4 regions of the Streptomyces sp. NPDC050658 genome follow, and region 1 is predicted to be linked to each of the others. Evidence: riboswitches for the same ligand, from Rfam matches in the RefSeq annotation. Region 1 holds a riboswitch; each other region holds the start of a gene.
The links. Region 1 has a riboswitch for cobalamin ahead of metE (5-methyltetrahydropteroyltriglutamate--homocysteine S-methyltransferase). Riboswitches for the same ligand answer to the same signal wherever they lie in the genome.

Region 1 (4,202 bases):
TGACAACTCTCACAGGGGGCGCGGTGGTGGTGTGCGGAAGCACACACCACCACCGCGTACGCCCCTGGTCAGAGGGTGGAACGGAGCTTTCGGGCGGCGGTGACGAGATTCTCCAGGGAGGCCCGGACCTCGGGCCAGCCGCGGGTCTTCAGGCCGCAGTCCGGATTCACCCAGAGCCGCTCGGCGGGAATCGCCTCAAGTCCCTTGCGGAGCAAGGCAGTCGCCTCGTCGGCGTCGGGCACGCGCGGCGAGTGGATGTCGTAGACGCCGGGCCCGACCTCCCGGGGATAGCCGGCCGCGGCGAGCTCGTCGGCGACCCGCATGTGCGAGCGGGCCGCCTCCAGGCTGATGACGTCGGCGTCGAGGTCGTCGATGGCGGCGAGGATGTCGCCGAACTCGGCGTAGCACATGTGGGTGTGGATCTGGGTGTCGGGACGGACGCCACAGGTGCTGAGCCGGAAGGACTCGGTGGCCCAGCCGAGGTACGCGGCGTGGTCGGCGGCGCGCAGCGGCAGGGTCTCGCGCAGCGCGGGCTCGTCCACCTGGATCACCGGACTCCCGGCCGCCTCAAGGTCGTTGACCTCGTCGCGCAGGGCGAGGGCGACCTGGCGTGCGGTGTCGGCGAGCGGCTGGTCGTCGCGGACGAAGGACCAGGCGAGCATGGTGACCGGGCCGGTGAGCATGCCCTTGACCGGCTTCTGGGTGAGCGACTGGGCGTACGCGGTCCAGCGGGCGGTCATCGGCTCGGGGCGGGAGATGTCACCGGCCAGGATCGGCGGGCGGACGTAGCGGGTGCCGTAGGACTGGACCCAGCCGTGCTGGGTGGCGAGATAGCCGGTGAGCTGTTCGGCGAAGTACTGGACCATGTCGTTGCGTTCGGGTTCGCCGTGCACCAGGACGTCGATGCCGGTCTTCTCCTGGAAGGCGACGACCTCGCGGATCTCGGCCTCGATGCGCTCCTCGTAGGCGGCCGTGCCGATGCGTCCGGCGCGCAGGTCGGCGCGGGCGGTGCGCAGTTCGCCGGTCTGCGGGAAGGAGCCGATGGAGGTGGTGGGCAGGAGCGGCAGGCGGAGCCGTTCGCGCTGGGCGGCGGTGCGCTGGGCGTACGGCTGGGAGCGGCGGGTGTCCGCTGCGGTGACGGCGGCGGCGCGGGCGCGCACCGCCGGGTCGTGGGTGAGCGAGGAGCCGGCGCGGGACGCCAGGTCGGCGCGGTTGGCGGCGAGTTGGGCGGCGATGGCGTCGGTGCCCTCGGTCAGTCCGCGGGCGAGGGTGGCGATCTCGGTGCTCTTCTGCCGGGCGAAGGCGAGCCAGCGGGCGAGCTGCGGGTCGAGGCCCTTCTCGGCCGCGGCGTCCAGCGGGACGTGCAGCAGGGAGCAGGAGGCGGCCACGTCGACCCGGTCGGCCAGTCCGAGCAGGGTGCCCAGGGTCGCCAGGGACTGCTCCAGGTCGTTGATCCAGACGTTGCGGCCGTCGACGACTCCGGCGACCAGTCGCTTGCCGGGCAGGCCGCCGACGGCGGCGAGGTCGTCGAGGTTGGCGGCGGCGGGTCCGGTGAAGTCGATCGCGAGTCCGTCGACGGGTGCCTTGGCGAGGACGGGCAGGGCCTCGCCGAGCCGGTCGAAGTAGGAGGCGGCGAGGAGCCGGGGCCGGTCGGTGAGGGCGCCGAGTTCGCGGTAGGCGCGGGCGGTGGCGTTCAGTTCGGCGGGGGTGCGGTCCTGGACCAGGGCGGGTTCGTCCAGCTGGACCCAGTCGGCGCCCGCCGCCCGCAGGTCGGCGAGGACTTCGGCGTACACGGGAAGGAGCCGGTCGAGCAGCGTCAGCGGCTCGAAGTCGGGGGCGACGCCGGGGGCAGGCTTGGCGAGCAGCAGATAGGTGACGGGGCCGACCAGGACGGGGCGCGCCTTCAGTCCGAGGCCGAGCGCCTCGCGCAGTTCGGTGACCTGCTTGCGGGAGTCCGTGGCGAAGACGGTGTCGGGCCCCAACTCGGGGACGAGGTAATGGTAGTTGGTGTCGAACCACTTGGTCATCTCCAGCGGCGCCACGTCCTGTGTGCCGCGCGCCATGGCGAAGTATCCGTCGAGGGCGTCGGCCTCGACCGCGGCGCGGTGGCGGTCCGGGACGGCGCCGACCATGACGCTGGTGTCGAGGACGTGGTCGTAGTACGAGAAGTCGCCGGTCGGCACCTCGTCGACACCGGCGTGGGCGAGCCTGCGCCAGTTGGCGCGGCGCAGTTCGGCGGCGGTCAGGCGCAGGGCCGCGGCGTCGACGCGGCCCTTCCAGTAGCCCTCGACGGCCTTCTTCAGCTCCCGGTCGGCGCCTTGCCGGGGGTAGCCGTAGACGGTGGCGCCGGCGGTGCGGGCCGTGGGTGTGGCGGTCACGGAACTCTCCTTCGCGAGTACTCGTCCTGGGTTCCCGGAACCGGCGATGGCGCGAAGGATGGCGAAGGGGGCGGCCCCCTCCAGGGGTGCCCGCCGCTGCCGCCGACCCGCCCTCGAGGTCACCGAGATTCCGTGCGCTCCGTCGCGCACGGGCAGTGGCAGGTCTTCGGACTCGCGGGCACGCCAGGCCTCTCGGAGGAGGACGAGGCACCTACTGGCCGTCGCTTCCCGGACCCGCTCGGGTCCAGTGCGTATGACGGCGGTCGTTCCCGCTCACCGCTGCGGGGCAGTCCCGGATTCCCACCGGGTTCCCTCTTGCGACGCGCCTGCCTGGCGGGCAGGGCGAACCAGCTGCGTCGGTCAGCCTATACGGCCTATCGTGAGGCCGCGTCGTACATATCGCCCCCAGGAGGCACCCGATGACCGCCCCGGACGTTCCGGCCAAGACCACCCCGCCGGTGGACGTGGCCGCCGCCCACGCCTCCGTCACCCCGCTGCAGCGGCTCACGGAGAAACTCGGCGACCAGGCGTCGGTGAAGGTCGTCTACGGCGAGCCCGTCACCACCGACGGCGTCACCGTCATCCCGGTCGCCGAGGTCGGCTTCGGGGTCGGCGGCGGCATCGGGAGCAAGGGCGCGGCCGCCGAGGGCGCCGCGAGCGGCGAGGACGGCGCGGCCGGGGGCGTCCGGGCCCGGCCGCGCGGCTTCATCGAGATCAGGGACGGCGCCGCCGTGTACCGGCCGATCCGTACGCCCTGGCTGGACGTCGCCGTTCCGCTGGCCGCTCTCGTGGTGGGCGCCGCCGCCCCGCCGCTGGTCCGCCGCTTCCTCGGCAGGCGCCGGGGCTGAGCCCTCGCCTCCTCGTCAGCGGGCGCTCCTGTCGACCCTGCGCAGCTTCGGCTGGTTCGCGGCCGGCGCGTTCTTCACCACGAGGGCGAGTTCCGCGATGTCCGGGGCCTCGTACACCGCGCGGATGAGCACGGTCACCCCGAGCGTCTTGCCGATCCTGCTGGTGAGCCGGGTCGCGAGGAGTGAGTCGCCGCCCAGTTCGAAGAAGTTGTCGTCCAGGCCGACCCGTTCGATGCGGAGCACCTCGGCGATCAGCTCGCACAGCTTCTCCTCCTCCGGGGTGCGCGGCGCGACATAGGCCTTGCCCTGGACCGCCGGTTCGGGCAGCGCCCGCTGGTCGAGCTTGCCGTTCTGGGTGAGCGGCAGCTCTTCGAGCAGGACGTGCGCGGCGGGCAGCATGTACTCGGGCAGCGCCGCGCGCAGCCTGTTCTGTACGTCGGTGAGCAGCGCGGCGCGGCCCGACCAGCGCTCCGGTGCGCCGACGGGCGCGGGGGTCCTGGGCGCGTCCGTCGCGTCCGTCGCGTCGGGGCGGCGGGCGTAGATGTTGTAGAGCGTCGTGTTGCGCAGCAGCCGGTTGTCCTGTTCGCAGACGAGGTCGTAGCCGAGGGCCTCGAGCAGGGTGACGACCTTGTCCAACTGGCCGTCGACGTCGTGGAGTTCGACGACGAGCTGGCGGATCTTCGGCCAGTCGCGGGCGTGGATGCCCTTGAGCACCTCGTACTCGGCGTTCTCCACGTCGATCTTCAGCAGGTCGATCCGGTCGATCGACTCCTCCGCGACGATCTCCGAGAGGGTGCGCAGCCGGCAGACGAACTCCTCGCTGTCGAGGCGGGCGTCGACGACCTCGTCGACGAGTTCGTCGGCGGCGGCCGCCTCCGGACCTCCCTCGGCCAGCGACTCCTGGTTGCGCAGATAGGAGCGGACCAGGTCATGGGCCTGCTCGGCGGTGGTCACGCTGGAGGAGATGACGGTGTTG
Region 2 (4,202 bases), on a different contig from region 1:
GCACCGGCCTGTTCCTCGGCGCGGGCAAGGCCATTCACAAGGCCGGTCCGAGCCTCATCCTGGCGTACGCCATCGCCGGCCTCGTCATCTTCTTCATCATGCGCGCCCTGGGCGAGCTGCTCATGTACCGCGCGGTGTCGGGCTCCTTCTCGGAGTACGCGCGCGAGTTCATCGGCCCCTTCTTCGGCTACGTGACCGGCTGGACGTACTGGCTCTTCTGGGTCGTCACCGGCATCACGGAAGTCACGGCGGCCGCCCAGTACATGCAGTTCTGGACACATGACTCCATTCCGCAATGGGCGTACGCGCTGATCTTCACGGTCATCCTGTACGGCGCCAACCTGATCTCCGTGAAGCTCTTCGGCGAGCTCGAGTTCTGGTTCTCGATGGTCAAGGTCACCGCGATCATCGGCATGATCCTCATCTGCGCCGGCATCCTCACCATCGGCTTCTCCGACGCCGGTGACACCGCCTCCGTGACCCACCTGTGGGACCAGGGCGGCTTCTTCCCGAACGGCATCGGCTCCACGCTGATGACGCTGCAGATCGTGATGTTCGCCTTCCTCGCCGTCGAGCTGGTCGGCGTCACCGCGGGCGAGTCCAAGGACCCGAAGACCGTCCTGCCCAAGGCCATCAACACCGTGCCGTGGCGCATCGCCGTCTTCTACGTCGGCGCGCTGATCATGATCCTGTCGGTCGTGCCGTGGACGAGCTTCGTGCCGGGCGTCTCCCCGTTCGTCGCCGCCTTCGACAAGATGGGCCTCGGCGTCGGCGCCGCGATCGTCAACTTCGTCGTCCTGACGGCCGCGCTCTCGTCCTGCAACTCCGGCATGTACTCCACCGGCCGCATGCTGCGCGACCTGGCGCTGAACGGCCAGGGCCCGCAGTTCTTCACCAAGCTCACGAAGAACGGCCTGCCGCTGGTCGGCACCACCTTCTCCGCCGCGCTGATGCTCGTCGGCGTGTGGATCAACTACCAGTGGCCGGGCGAGGCGTTCAACTACGTCGTCTCCTTCGCGACCATCTCCGGCATGTGGGCCTGGATCATGATCCTGGTCTGCCAGATCAAGTACCGCCGCAAGTCGGACCGCGGCGAGCTGCCGAAGTCGACCTTCCGGGCGCCGGGAGCTCCGTTCACCAGCTGGTTCGCGCTGCTCTTCATCGGCATGGTGATCGTGATGATGGGCATCGACAAGGACGCCCGCATCTCGCTCTACGCGGCCCCGGTCTGGGCGCTGATCCTGGGCGTCGGCTACCTGGTCATGAACAGGCGCAACGGTCAGGCGACGGGCGGCGGCGAGTCCGCGCCGCAGGACGCGATCAAGTCCTGACGCTCGCCTGATGCGGGCCGGACTGCGGCCCGGTCCCAGCATGTGGGCCCACCCGTACCACTCCTCGGTACGGGTGGGCCCCTCTGCTTATCCTGGCTCCCATGCTGACCCTGACCCAGGCCCTCCACGACCAGATCGTCGCGCACGCGCGCCAGGACCACCCCGACGAGGCCTGCGGCGTGGTCGCGGGTCCCGCGGGCAGCGGACGCCCCGAGCGGTTCATCCCGATGCTGAACGCGGCCCGCTCGCCCACGTTCTACGAGTTCGACTCGACCGACCTGCTCAAGCTCTACCGCGAGATGGACGACCGCGACGAGGAGCCGGTGATCGTCTACCACTCGCACACGGCGACCGAGGCCTACCCCTCGCGCACCGACATCACGTATGCGAACGAACCCGGCGCGCACTACGTCCTGGTCTCCACGGCGGACACCGACGGCGCCGGCGAGTTCCAGTTCCGCTCGTACCGGATCGTCGAGGGCGAGGTCACCGAAGAAGAGGTGAAGGTCGTCCAGGCATACTGAGCCTCACCTTTGAGGCGGCAGGACCCAGGAAGCCGGTGCGAATCCGGCGCGGTCCCGCCACTGTGACCCCGCCCTCCCCGGGCGGGTCAGTCAGGAACTGACCTGCCGCCTTCTCCCACGGATACAAGGGACGCGGAATCCCTTGGAGGAGGCAAGCCCGGTCATGCCCATACCCATGTCCATGCCCATGTCCCACCGCCTGCGCGCGCTCACCGCCGCGGCCCTGCTGGTCCCGCTCGCCGCGTGCTCGTCGTCCGCGGACTCCGGGAAGGACGGCTCCGGAGCGGGCCCGAAGGCCGCGGGATTCCCGTACACCGTCACCAACTGCGGCGTGAAGACGACGTACGACGCACCCCCGAAGCGCGCCGTGACGATGAACCAGCACGCCACGGAAGTGATGCTGGAGCTGGGCCTCGCCGACCGCATGGCGGGCACGGCCTATCTGGACGACAAGGTCCTCCCGAAGTACGCGAAGGCGTACGGGGACATCCCGGTCGTCGCCAAGGAGTACCCCTCCTACGAGAAGCTCCTGGCCGCGAACCCCGACTATGTCTACGGCGGTTACGCGAGCGCCTTCCAGGCGGGCGAGGGCCGCAGCCGCACCGCACTCGCCAAGTCCGGCATCGACAGCCGCCTCAACGTGGAGGGCTGCGCGAAGCGGCCGGTGTCGATGGACGACGTGTACCGCGAGGTGCGGGAGGTCGGCAGCACGTTCGGGGTGCGGGAGCGGGCGGACCGGTGGGTGAGCGCGGCGAAGCGCGAACTGGCCGCGACGGAAGGCAGGTCGAAGGACCGCGACCCCGTCCCGGTCTTCGTGTACGACAGCGGGGACAAGTCGGCGTTCACCCTGGGCGGCCGGGGGATCGGCAACGACATCATCAAGCGTGCGGGCGGCCGCAACGTCTTCGAGGACCTGGACAGGTCCTTCGGCGACGCCTCCTGGGAGTCGGTCGTCGACCGCAGGCCGGAACTGATCGTGATCCTCGACTACGGCGGCACGACCGTGGCCCAGAAGAAGCGCCGCCTTCTGGACGACCCGGTCCTGGCGGACGTCCCCGCCATCAGGCACAAGCGCTTCGCGGTGCTGCCCCTGTCGGACGCGGTGACGGGGGTGCGGGCACCGGCGGCGGTGAAGAAGCTGGCGGACCAGCTGTGAGGTTCTCTTTCGGGGCGGTCGTCGCCGGGCTCCTCCTGGCCCTCGCGGCGGCGGCGACCGCCGGACTGGCCCTGGGCTCGGTCCGTATCCCCGTGGCCGACGTCCTGGAGATCCTCGGCGGCGGAGCCGACCCCTCCCCGTTCCGCACGATCGTCCTGGACGTGAGACTCCCCAGAGTCCTGCTCGGCGCGGTCGTCGGCGCGGGCCTGGCCGTCATAGGCACGGTCCTCCAGGCGCTGGTGCGAAACCCCCTGGCGGACCCCTTCCTCCTGGGTGTCTCCTCCGGCGCCTCGGCCGGGGCCGTGGTGGTGATCGTCCTCGGCAGCGCCTTCGGCCTGGGCGCGGGCCTCGCCACCACCGTCACGATCCCGGCGGCAGCCTTCGCCGGGGCCCTGTTCTCCCTGGCCCTCGTCTACGCCCTGGCCCGCGCGGGGGGAAACTTCGCCACCGGCCGGCTGATCCTCGCCGGAGTCGCCGTCTCGTACATCCTCTCCGCCCTGACCAGCCTGATCCTGGTCACCGCGGACAGCGCGGACCACCTCAAGGAAGTCCTGTACTGGACGCTCGGCGGGCTCGGCAGCGCCCGCTGGGACATGCTGGCGCTGCCCGCGGGCGTACTGCTCGTCGGCACGGCGCTGCTCGTCGCCCTGGCCCGCCCGCTGGACCTGCTCCTCGTCGGCGAGGAGGGCGCCACGGTGCTCGGCCTGGACACGGCCCGGTTCCGGGCGGCCGTCTTCGTCCTGGCGTCGCTGCTGACCGGCGTACTCGTCGCGTACAGCGGAGCGATCGGCTTCGTCGGCCTGATGGTGCCGCACGCCGCCCGGATGCTGGTCGGCGCCGCGCATCGCGCGCTGCTTCCGGTGGCGGCGCTGATGGGCGCGGTGTTCCTGGTGGCGGCGGACCTCGCGGCACGCACGGTCGCCGCACCGCAGGACATCCCGGTGGGGGTGCTCACGGCGCTGACCGGCGGCCCGTTCTTCCTGTGGCTGCTGCGCGGGAGCCGGAGCGGGGAGGCCGTCATATGACCGTCCTGCGTACGGAGAACCTCTCCTACCGGGTACCGGGGCCGGGCGGCCGCCTCCTCGTCGACGACGTCACCCTGCACGCCGCCGATGGCGAGACCATCGGCATCGTCGGCCCCAACGGCAGCGGCAAGACGACCCTGCTGCGCTGCGTGTACGGCACCCTCGC
Region 3 (4,202 bases), on a different contig from region 1:
GGTGCGGGCCAGCGCATCGGAGACCGCCTCGTCGTCCCGCGCGGCGGGCGCCGACCAGGCCCTGCGGTGCGGGACACGGCCCAGACGTACGACATCACGTACCGTCAGTTCGACCTGTGTGTCGGCGTGTTGGTCGACCACGGCCAGTCTGCGCGCCACGGTCCTGCGGCCGAGTTCCGGCAGCGGGCTGCCGTCCAGGGTGACCACGCCCGACGCCGGGGACAGGACGCCGGACAGCAGGCGCAGGAGGGTGGACTTGCCCGAGCCGTTGGGGCCGAGCAGGCCCACCGTCGCGCCGGGCCGCGGAGCGATGCTCACCCCGTCGACGATCAGCCGGCCGCCCGCCCGCAGACTGACCCGGTCCGCCCGCAGGCCCTCGCCGTCTGACCTCATGTCATCGCCTTCCGCGTGCGGTAGAGGACGAGGACGAACGCCGGGACCCCGATGAGGGACGTGACGACACCCACCGGCACCTCCTGCGGGTCCAGGACCGTACGGGCCAGTGTGTCCACCCAGACCAGGAGCACCGCCCCCGCGAGCGCCGTGACCGGGAGCAGCCGGGCGTGCCCCGGTCCGACCACCGCGCGGGCCGCGTGCGGCAGGGCCAGGCCCACGAAGCCGATCGCGCCCGCGCTGCTGACCAGGACCGCCGTGAGCAGGGCCGTGGCGGTGAGGAGGATGAGACGGGTGCGGGCCACGTGGACGCCGAGGGTGGCCGCCGCGTCCTGGCCGAACGCGAACGCGTCCAGGGTGCGGGCCTGCGTCAGGCACACGGCGAGCGTCACCAGGAGGACCGCCGAGCCGATCCATACGTCGGTCCAGCCCACCCCGCTGAGCGAGCCGAGCAGCCAGAACAGCACCCCGCGCGTCGTCTCCGCGTCGGACGCCGTGAGGACCACGAACGAGGTGAGCGCGGAGAACAGCTGCATCGCCGCCACCCCGGAGAGCACGACCCGGTCGGCGCTCCCGCCCAGCGCGTGGCTGAGCAGCAGCACCAGGGCGAACGAGCACAGCGCCCCGGCGAAGGCCCCCGCGGAGACCGACACGACTCCCCCGCCGACGCCCAGGACGACCACCGCGACCGCCCCCGTGGACGCCCCGGAGGAGACGCCGAGCACGAACGGGTCGGCCAGCGGATTGCGCAGCAGCGACTGCAGGACCGCCCCGCACACCGCGAGCCCCGCGCCGCACACCGCCGCGAGCAGCGTGCGCGGCATCCGCAGGTTCCAGACGATGCCGTCCCGGATCGGCGTCAGACCCGTCTCTCCGCCGCCGAGGTGCGCCATGACGGCCGAGAACACGTCCGGTACGGAGATGTCGGCGGGGCCGATGGTGACGGTGACCGCCACGGAGAGCACGAGCGCCGCCACACCCGCTCCCCAGGCGAGCACCCCGCCGCCCGCGGCGGCGGCCCTCACTTCGCGAGCCCGAACTCGCGCAGCGCGTCCGCGACTTGCTCCACCCCGTCCACCGTACGGATCGTGGGGTTCATCGCCTGGCCGCTGAGCAGGACGTACCGCTTCTTCTTCACGGCGGTCAGGTTCTTGGTGACTGGGTTGGACTCCAGGAACTCGATCTTCTTCTTCGCGGACTCGGCGCTCTGCGCCTTGCGCGTGAGGTCGCCGATGACCAGGACGTCGGGGTCGCGGTCGGCCACGGTCTCCCAGTTGATCTGGGGCCACTCCTCGCGGGTGTCGTCGAAGACGTTCTTCGCGCCGAGTTCGCGGGTGATGATGCCGGGGGCGCCGCAGCAGCCCGCGATGTAGGGGGCCTTGGAGTCGGAGAACCAGTAGAGGAGCGTCGCGTCGGAGGCGTCGATGCCCTTCTTGGCCTTGGCGAGCCGCGCCTTCAGGTCGGCGACCAGACGCTCGCCGCGCTTCTCCACCCCGAACGCCCGCGCCAGGTCGCGCACTTCGCCGTAGACGGTGTCCATGGTGAGCGCCTTGACGCGGCTGCCGTCGCCGTCGCCGGTGTTGTCCTTGCCCGCGCAGTCGGTGGGCGAGACGTAGGAGGGGACGCCCAGTTCGGCGAACTTGGCGCGGTCGGCGGTGCCGCCCTTGCCGACCGTCGCGAGGAAGGAGGCGGTCACGAAGTCCGGCTCCTTGTCCAGGACCTTCTCGAAGGAGGGATAACGGTCGGAGAGCCGCTCGACCTTCGCGTTCTCCTTCTCCAGACCCTTGAGCACCGGATCGGTCCAGGTGCCGGTGCCGGCCATGCGGTCCGCGAGGCCGAGGGAGAGCAGGATCTCCGTGGAGCCCTGGTCCAGGGAGACGGCCCGCCGGGGCGGCGCCTTCAGCTCCGACTTCTTGCCGCAGGACGTGAGCGTCAGCGGATAGCCGGCGGCCTTCTTCCCGTCCGACGTCGCGGAGGAGCCGCCGCCGCAGGCGGTCAGGGTGAGGGCGAGGCAAACGGCCAGGACGCCGGATATCCGCACATGACGGGCGGTGGAGGACACACGTACCTGACGGGCTGTGGAGGACACACGATCCCTTGAGTCTCACGGCTCATACGCGGAGCCTGGCCTGCTTCGTCACCTCCGCCGCCCGGTGCGCGGACGGAGGTGCCAGCAGGTCTTCGGACTCGGGGATCGGCCGGACGGGGCGCCTTCCCAGGCGTCCGCGGACGCCCAGTGGCCGTTGCCCCGCCCGTTCCCCCTCACCGCTGCGCGTCAGTTCCGGATTCGCACCGGATTCCCTGGCCCTGGTGTGGGTTGACTGGCTTGCGCAAGTTACCACGCGAGGTCAGGGCGCCTTCTGGGGCCTCGGGGCACCCCGGTAGGTCCCGAAGGACCACTTGTTGCCCTCGGGATCGGCGATCGCGAACTCCCGGCTGCCGTACGGCTGGTCCTCGATCTCCCGGATGATCTTCACTCCGGCGTCGGTGAGCCGCCGGTACAGGTCGTCGACGTGGTCCGTGACGACGTACGCCCCGAAGGTGCCCGGCTTCAGGCACCAGTCCTGGGACGTCTCGTCGTACGAACCGAGCATGATCGCGCCGCCCTCGGGCCAGTCGAGCTCGGCGTGGGCCACCTTGTCGCCGTCTTCGTATACGGCGGTGCGCAGGAAGCCGACGGTGCCGACGAGGAAGTCGATCAGGGCGGGTGCGTCATGGGCCTGGAGCGTCGGCCAGACGTCCGGAGAGCGCTCGGCGGAGGCGGACCGGGGCTGCCGGTCTTCAGTGGTGTTCTCGGTGGTGTTCTCAGTGGCGTTCTCAGTGGTGTCCATGGCTCCTACTCTTCGCCCCCGCCGTGGCTCCCGGCTTGGATATTCCGGCACTCTTCGGCCACCCAGCCGGTGGGGCTCGTGCCGGTGTACTGCCGGAAGTCCCGTACGAGGTGGGAGTGGTCGTAGTAGCCGCAGTCGGCGGCGACCCCCGCCAGATCGGGCGCGGCACCCGCGGCGACGGAGCGGACGATCGCGGTGCGGGCCCGCTGGAAGCGCATCAGGCGGGCCGCCTGCTTCGGGGTCACGCCCGTCTCGGCGCGGAACAGCGCGGTCAGTCGGCGCTCGCTGAGCGCGACGTGCCGGGAGAGACCGCCGATCGTGCCCGCGCCCCGGTGTCTGGCCAGCCAGGCCCAGGCCTCGGCGACCTCGGGACGTACGGATCCCCCGTCGTCGGAGGCCGCGCACCGGCGCAGATAGCCGGACAGCGCCGCGAACCGCTCCTCCCAGCCGCCCTGCCCGCACAGCCGCTCCCGGACCTCGGTGGCACTCCGCCCCATCACCTCCGCGCCGGACGTGATCAGGTCGCCGCCGAGTTCGGCCGCCGGGACGCCGAACAGGGCGCGGGCGGCGAGCGGATGGACGGCGAGCTGGATGCCCGCCTCGTGCTCGGGCCTGACGACGTACGCCGGGCTCTGGTGCAGTCCGCCGAGGACGATGTCCGTGCGGCAGGCGTCGGCGCCGCCCGCCTGCTCGGGGGTGGCGCCGCCGACGACCGGGCCGTCCAGGGAGAAGATCAGCGTCAGATACGGGGACGGTACGCCTCGGTGCAGGCCCGGCCGCTCGGCCGCGGTGCGGTAGCCGACCGCGGACACGACCATGCCGTCGAGCCGTGGGACGGCCCGCACGAACTCGCGGGACGCGTTCTGCCCGGAGGCGGTCTCCATGGGTCCCAGTATGCGATGGACGCGGCCCGCGCGCGGGTCCTGGACGTTCGGTGCGGCTACCCCGCGCGGGGCCGCTCCATGCCCGCCGCGCGCG
Region 4 (4,202 bases), on a different contig from region 1:
GGCGATGGCCGCGACACCCGCGATCAGACCGACGGAAGGACCGCCGGAGCCGTCTGTCGCGTCGGACGCCCCGGACTCGGCGGCGGTGGGCTTCTTCTCGGCCCCGCCGTCCGCCCCGCCGTCGCCCGCGACCTGCTCGCCGCAGCCCGACTTCGGGTAGCCGGCGATGGCGCACAGCAGCGCGTTGCTGTCGTAGCGCAGCGGCTTGGCCACGGCGGCGAGGGCGTCCGCGCTGGTCGCGTCGTCCGCGACGCGCGCGCACGCGGTCCGCGGCTTCGGCGGGGTCTCGCCGCCGGGCGCGTCACCCGGCGTACCGAAGTCGATGACGAGCGCGACGCGCTTGTGACCGTCCTCGGCCGGGGTCTTGGCGCAGATCGTGTCGAAGTCGGCGGCGCCGCGCGGCTTCGCGGCGTCCTTCGAGTCCTCGGACACGGAGAACCGGAAGCCCTGCACGGCCCCGTCCTCGGGCCGCGCGGTGCTCGGACCCTGGCTCGCGTACGTCCACGTCGAGCCGTCCCGGTCCCAGAAGGACCAGTAGCGGTAGCCGGCGGCCTGTGCGGGCGCGGCGGCGACGACCGTGAACAGGGGGGCGAGGAGCGCGGCGAGCACCGCCCCGACGACGAGCCGTACGGGGCGGTGCGGACGGGGACGGGTCACAGCTGCTGCTTCTTGTTGCGGCCGCTGAAGAGGAAGCCGATGCCCGCGCCGAAGACCAGGCCGACGCCGACGATCCACCACACGCTGACGCCGCCGTTGTCGTCGTCCTTCTTCTTGTCGCCCGGCTCCTCGGTGGCCTGCGGGGCGGGACCCTGCGCGTTGAGCTGCTTGACCAGGTCCGCGCCGCCGAAGTCGCGCGCGTCGAGGCCCGAGGCGTGGGCGGCGAAGATCAGCTGGGCGTAGGCGGCCGGGCCGGACGTCTTCGCCCAGTCCGCGGAGTTCTCCGCCAGCCACTGCGCCGACTTCTTCGCCTGCTCCGGCTGACCGGCCGCGGCGAGCGCGAGCACGGAGTCCGCGGTGTTGCCGTAGTCGGGCTGGGCCTTGGCGCCGGGCATCGCCGACATCAGGTGGTCGTCGGTCTTGGCGAGGGTCTTGAGGAGGTAGCCGGTGCCGTTCGACGCGGCCTGCTCGGCGGTCTTCGCCTCCGTGCACTTCGGGGACGCGGGCTTCGTCGCCTTGGACGGGGCCACGACCAGGCCCCGGCCGTAGCCGCCGAGCACACCGGCCGCCGTCGCGTCCGCGTTCGGCGCGAGCTTGCCGGTCTTCATGTCGGCGAGGCCGAAGGCGCCGCCGTCCTTGCCGCAGTCCATGGCGAGCTTCGGCAGCGCGTCGTACGGGGACTTGCCGTCCTGCGACTTCACCGACTGAGGCTTCTCGCCCGCGCCGGTGAGCGCGCCGATCACGATGCCGGTCGAGTTGGCGTCGGAGTCCATGCCGGGGCTGTAGCCCCAGCCGCCGTCCTTGTTCTGCACGGACTTCAGCCAGCCGACGCTCTTCTTGACGGCCTTGTCCTGACCGCCGAGCGCGGTGAGCGCCTGCACGGCGGCGGCGGTCGCGTTGGTGTCGACCATCGTCTTGGAGTCGCAGGGCTCGCCCGCGTCCGCGCGGTACGCGGCGAAGCCGCCGCTCGCGCACTGCTGGCCGGTGAGCCAGTCGACGGACTTGTCGGCGGGCTTCACCCCGGCCGAGTCCTGGGCGAGCAGGGCGTACGACTGCCGGAACACCCCGTCGAACTTGGGGTCCTTGTCGCCGTACAGACCGGAGGGCAGCTTGGCGGAGGGCGACGGCTTCGCGGTGTCCGCGAAGGCGGCCGGGGCGGCGGCCGAACCGAACACGGCGACGGCGGCCAGGACCGCTGCGCTGCGGCGAACGTTCATGATGCGGCGGGTGCCTCTCCCTGCGGGGAGCGGGGCAGCACGGGCGCGCGACGGGCACGGCTCCGGGCGGCTCCGGCTCCGTATACCTCGACGGTGCCGTTCATCGGGGGGTCCGATGAGGCGAGCCGGTCATGTTCCGTACCGGGCATTCCGGCTGTTCACCGCTTTGGGGCGGTGTTACACGGCTGCGGGTCAGCGCCGGATTCGCACCGGCTTCCCCCTGTACGGGCATGATGACGACGGGCTCACTCTACCGGCCCGTAGCGCGAGTGACCCTGGGCGCCCGGGGCCCGCGCCACACCGCGGCGGCCTCACACCGCCACGTACCGCACCGGATCGTTCCCCACGGCCTCCGCGCGCCCCAGCTTCACCAGGCGCCGCACATGCGCCTCCACCTCCGACACGGCGATGCTGCGCGAGCCGTAGCGAATCTCGGCCCAGGGGCGGTTCCACTCCATGCGCTCGGCGAGCTGCCAGGGGGTGAGGGGGTCGGCGAGCAGGGCGAGCAGGTCGTTCAGCCGCTCCTCGTGGTGGGCCAGGATCTCCCGGACGCGGGCCGGTGCGTCGGTGAACGTGTGCTGGTGGGCAGGCAGCACTTCGGCGGGACCCAGGCGGCCGACCCGCTCCAAGGAGTCGAGGTAGTCGCCCAGCGGGTCCGTCACCGTGTCGTCGTCCGGGTCCTCGTACAGGCCGATGTGCGGGGTGATCCCGGGGAGCAGATGGTCGCCGGAGAAGAGGCGGCCGTTGCCCGCGAGCCCCGCCGGGTGCTCCTCCTCCAGGTGCAGGCAGACGTGGCCGGGGGTGTGGCCCGGCGTCCAGATCGCGCGGAGCCTGCGGCCCGGCAGTTCGAGCAGCTCGCCCGGAGTGATGTCCCGGTCGGGGAGCGCGGGCTGCAGGCCGGGCAGCCTCGGTGCGCGGCCCGCGTCGCGCGCGGCGAGCAGCGGGGCGACGTGCTCGGCGGGGGCGCCCGCGGCCGTCAGCTTCCGCGCCATGTAGTCGAACCAGCGCTCCGAGGGGTTGGAGCGGGTGCGCCGCACCACCGCCGCGTCGGCCTCGTGCATCGCGATCCAGGCCCCCGAGGCCTCGCGGACCTTGGCGGACAGGCCGTGGTGGTCGGGGTGGTGGTGGGTGATGACGACGCCGTGCACCGCCTCCACGGACGTACCGCACGCGGCGAGACCGGCGGCCAGGGTGTCCCAGGACGTCGGGTCGTCCCAGCCCGTGTCGATCAGGACGGGCCCGCCGTCGGTGTCCAGGAGATGGACCAGGGTGAAGCCGAGGGGGTTGTCGGGGATGGGGACCTTGACGCTCCATACGCCACCGCCGTGCTCGGTCACCTGCGGATCGGTCACCTGCGTCATCGGGCGCCTCATCTCTCCATGGCTCTCTGCGGCGGCTCTGTGTCGCCGTAACTAGAACTAGTTCCAATGATCGCCCAAGTCGACTGTTTCGTCAGGGAGCTTGGCGGCGGCAGACGGAAGTGAGGCGACGGTCACATTCGGCGGACCCGATGTCACACCCGGACCGCCCCGCGGAGTCCTAGGACACAGAGCCCCGCGAGAGAAGACATGAACAGGGCTCCGCAGAGAAGACAAGAGGAGACCCACATGTCCGGCACTTCCGAGGCGGACGACGCGACCCGCGCCTTCGTCGACCACCGCGAGCTGCTGTTCTCCCTCGTCTACAACATGCTCGGCACCGTCGCCGACACCGAGGACGTCCTCCAGGAGACCTGGCTCGCCTGGGCGCCCCGGCACGCGGCCCGTGACGCCCGGCCGATCGAGAGCCCGCGCGCCTATCTCGTACGCATCGCGATGAACAAGGCCCTCGACCGGCAGGCGGCCATCAGCCGGCGCCGCGAGACCTATATCGGCCCCTGGCTCCCCGAGCCGCTGCTCACCGGCGCCGTCGACCCCGGCCATGTGCCGGACGCCGCCGAGGCGGTCGAGCGCGCCGAGTCCGTCTCGATGGCCCTCCTCGTGGTCCTGGAGACCCTCTCGCCGCTGGAGCGCGCGGTGTTCGTGCTGCACGAGGTCTTCGGGTACGCGCACACCGAGACCGCCGGGATCATCGGCCGCACCCCGGCCGCCGTGCGGCAGCTCGCCCACCGGGCCCGCGAACACGTGCGGGCCCGGCGCCCCGAGGGGCACGCCGACGCGCGCCGCCGCGCCGAGGTCACCCGGCGGTTCGCGGAGGCGGTCGCCGAAGGGGACGCGCAGACCCTGCTGCGGCTGCTCGCGCCGGACGTCGTGCTCTGGGTCGACGGCGGGGGCAAGGCGCCGGCCGCAGGACCGCGCCCGGTGCACGGCAGCGGCAAGGTGACCGAGC

Region 2: another riboswitch for cobalamin. It lies ahead of ACIBKX_RS06325 (ABC transporter substrate-binding protein); the one in region 1 lies ahead of metE (5-methyltetrahydropteroyltriglutamate--homocysteine S-methyltransferase).
Region 3: another riboswitch for cobalamin. It lies ahead of ACIBKX_RS02580 (ABC transporter substrate-binding protein); the one in region 1 lies ahead of metE (5-methyltetrahydropteroyltriglutamate--homocysteine S-methyltransferase).
Region 4: another riboswitch for cobalamin. It lies ahead of ACIBKX_RS03355 (prenyltransferase/squalene oxidase repeat-containing protein); the one in region 1 lies ahead of metE (5-methyltetrahydropteroyltriglutamate--homocysteine S-methyltransferase).

Annotation. Positions count from the first base shown of each region.
Region 1 is NZ_JBITGM010000010.1:62,372-66,573, forward strand. Features, by position in the region: gene metE (5-methyltetrahydropteroyltriglutamate--homocysteine S-methyltransferase) at 69-2,378, opposite strand; cobalamin riboswitch at 2,539-2,695, opposite strand; gene ACIBKX_RS30140 (spore germination protein GerW family protein) at 2,798-3,226, shown strand; gene ACIBKX_RS30145 (amino acid adenylation domain-containing protein) at 3,242-4,202, opposite strand, start outside.
Region 2 is NZ_JBITGM010000001.1:1,414,493-1,418,694, reverse strand. Features, by position in the region: gene ACIBKX_RS06335 (amino acid permease) at 1-1,331, shown strand, start outside; gene ACIBKX_RS06330 (M67 family metallopeptidase) at 1,433-1,855, shown strand; cobalamin riboswitch at 1,819-1,976, shown strand; gene ACIBKX_RS06325 (ABC transporter substrate-binding protein) at 2,043-3,011, shown strand; gene ACIBKX_RS06320 (iron ABC transporter permease) at 3,008-4,036, shown strand; gene ACIBKX_RS06315 (ABC transporter ATP-binding protein) at 4,033-4,202, shown strand, end outside.
Region 3 is NZ_JBITGM010000001.1:547,918-552,119, forward strand. Features, by position in the region: gene ACIBKX_RS02570 (ABC transporter ATP-binding protein) at 1-393, opposite strand, end outside; gene ACIBKX_RS02575 (iron chelate uptake ABC transporter family permease subunit) at 390-1,418, opposite strand; gene ACIBKX_RS02580 (ABC transporter substrate-binding protein) at 1,415-2,455, opposite strand; cobalamin riboswitch at 2,548-2,734, opposite strand; gene ACIBKX_RS02585 (VOC family protein) at 2,742-3,224, opposite strand; gene ACIBKX_RS02590 (helix-turn-helix domain-containing protein) at 3,230-4,202, opposite strand, start outside.
Region 4 is NZ_JBITGM010000001.1:721,660-725,861, reverse strand. Features, by position in the region: gene ACIBKX_RS03360 (SCO2322 family protein) at 1-657, opposite strand, end outside; gene ACIBKX_RS03355 (prenyltransferase/squalene oxidase repeat-containing protein) at 654-1,874, opposite strand; cobalamin riboswitch at 1,997-2,122, opposite strand; gene ACIBKX_RS03350 (MBL fold metallo-hydrolase) at 2,186-3,235, opposite strand; gene sigJ (RNA polymerase sigma factor SigJ) at 3,482-4,202, shown strand, end outside.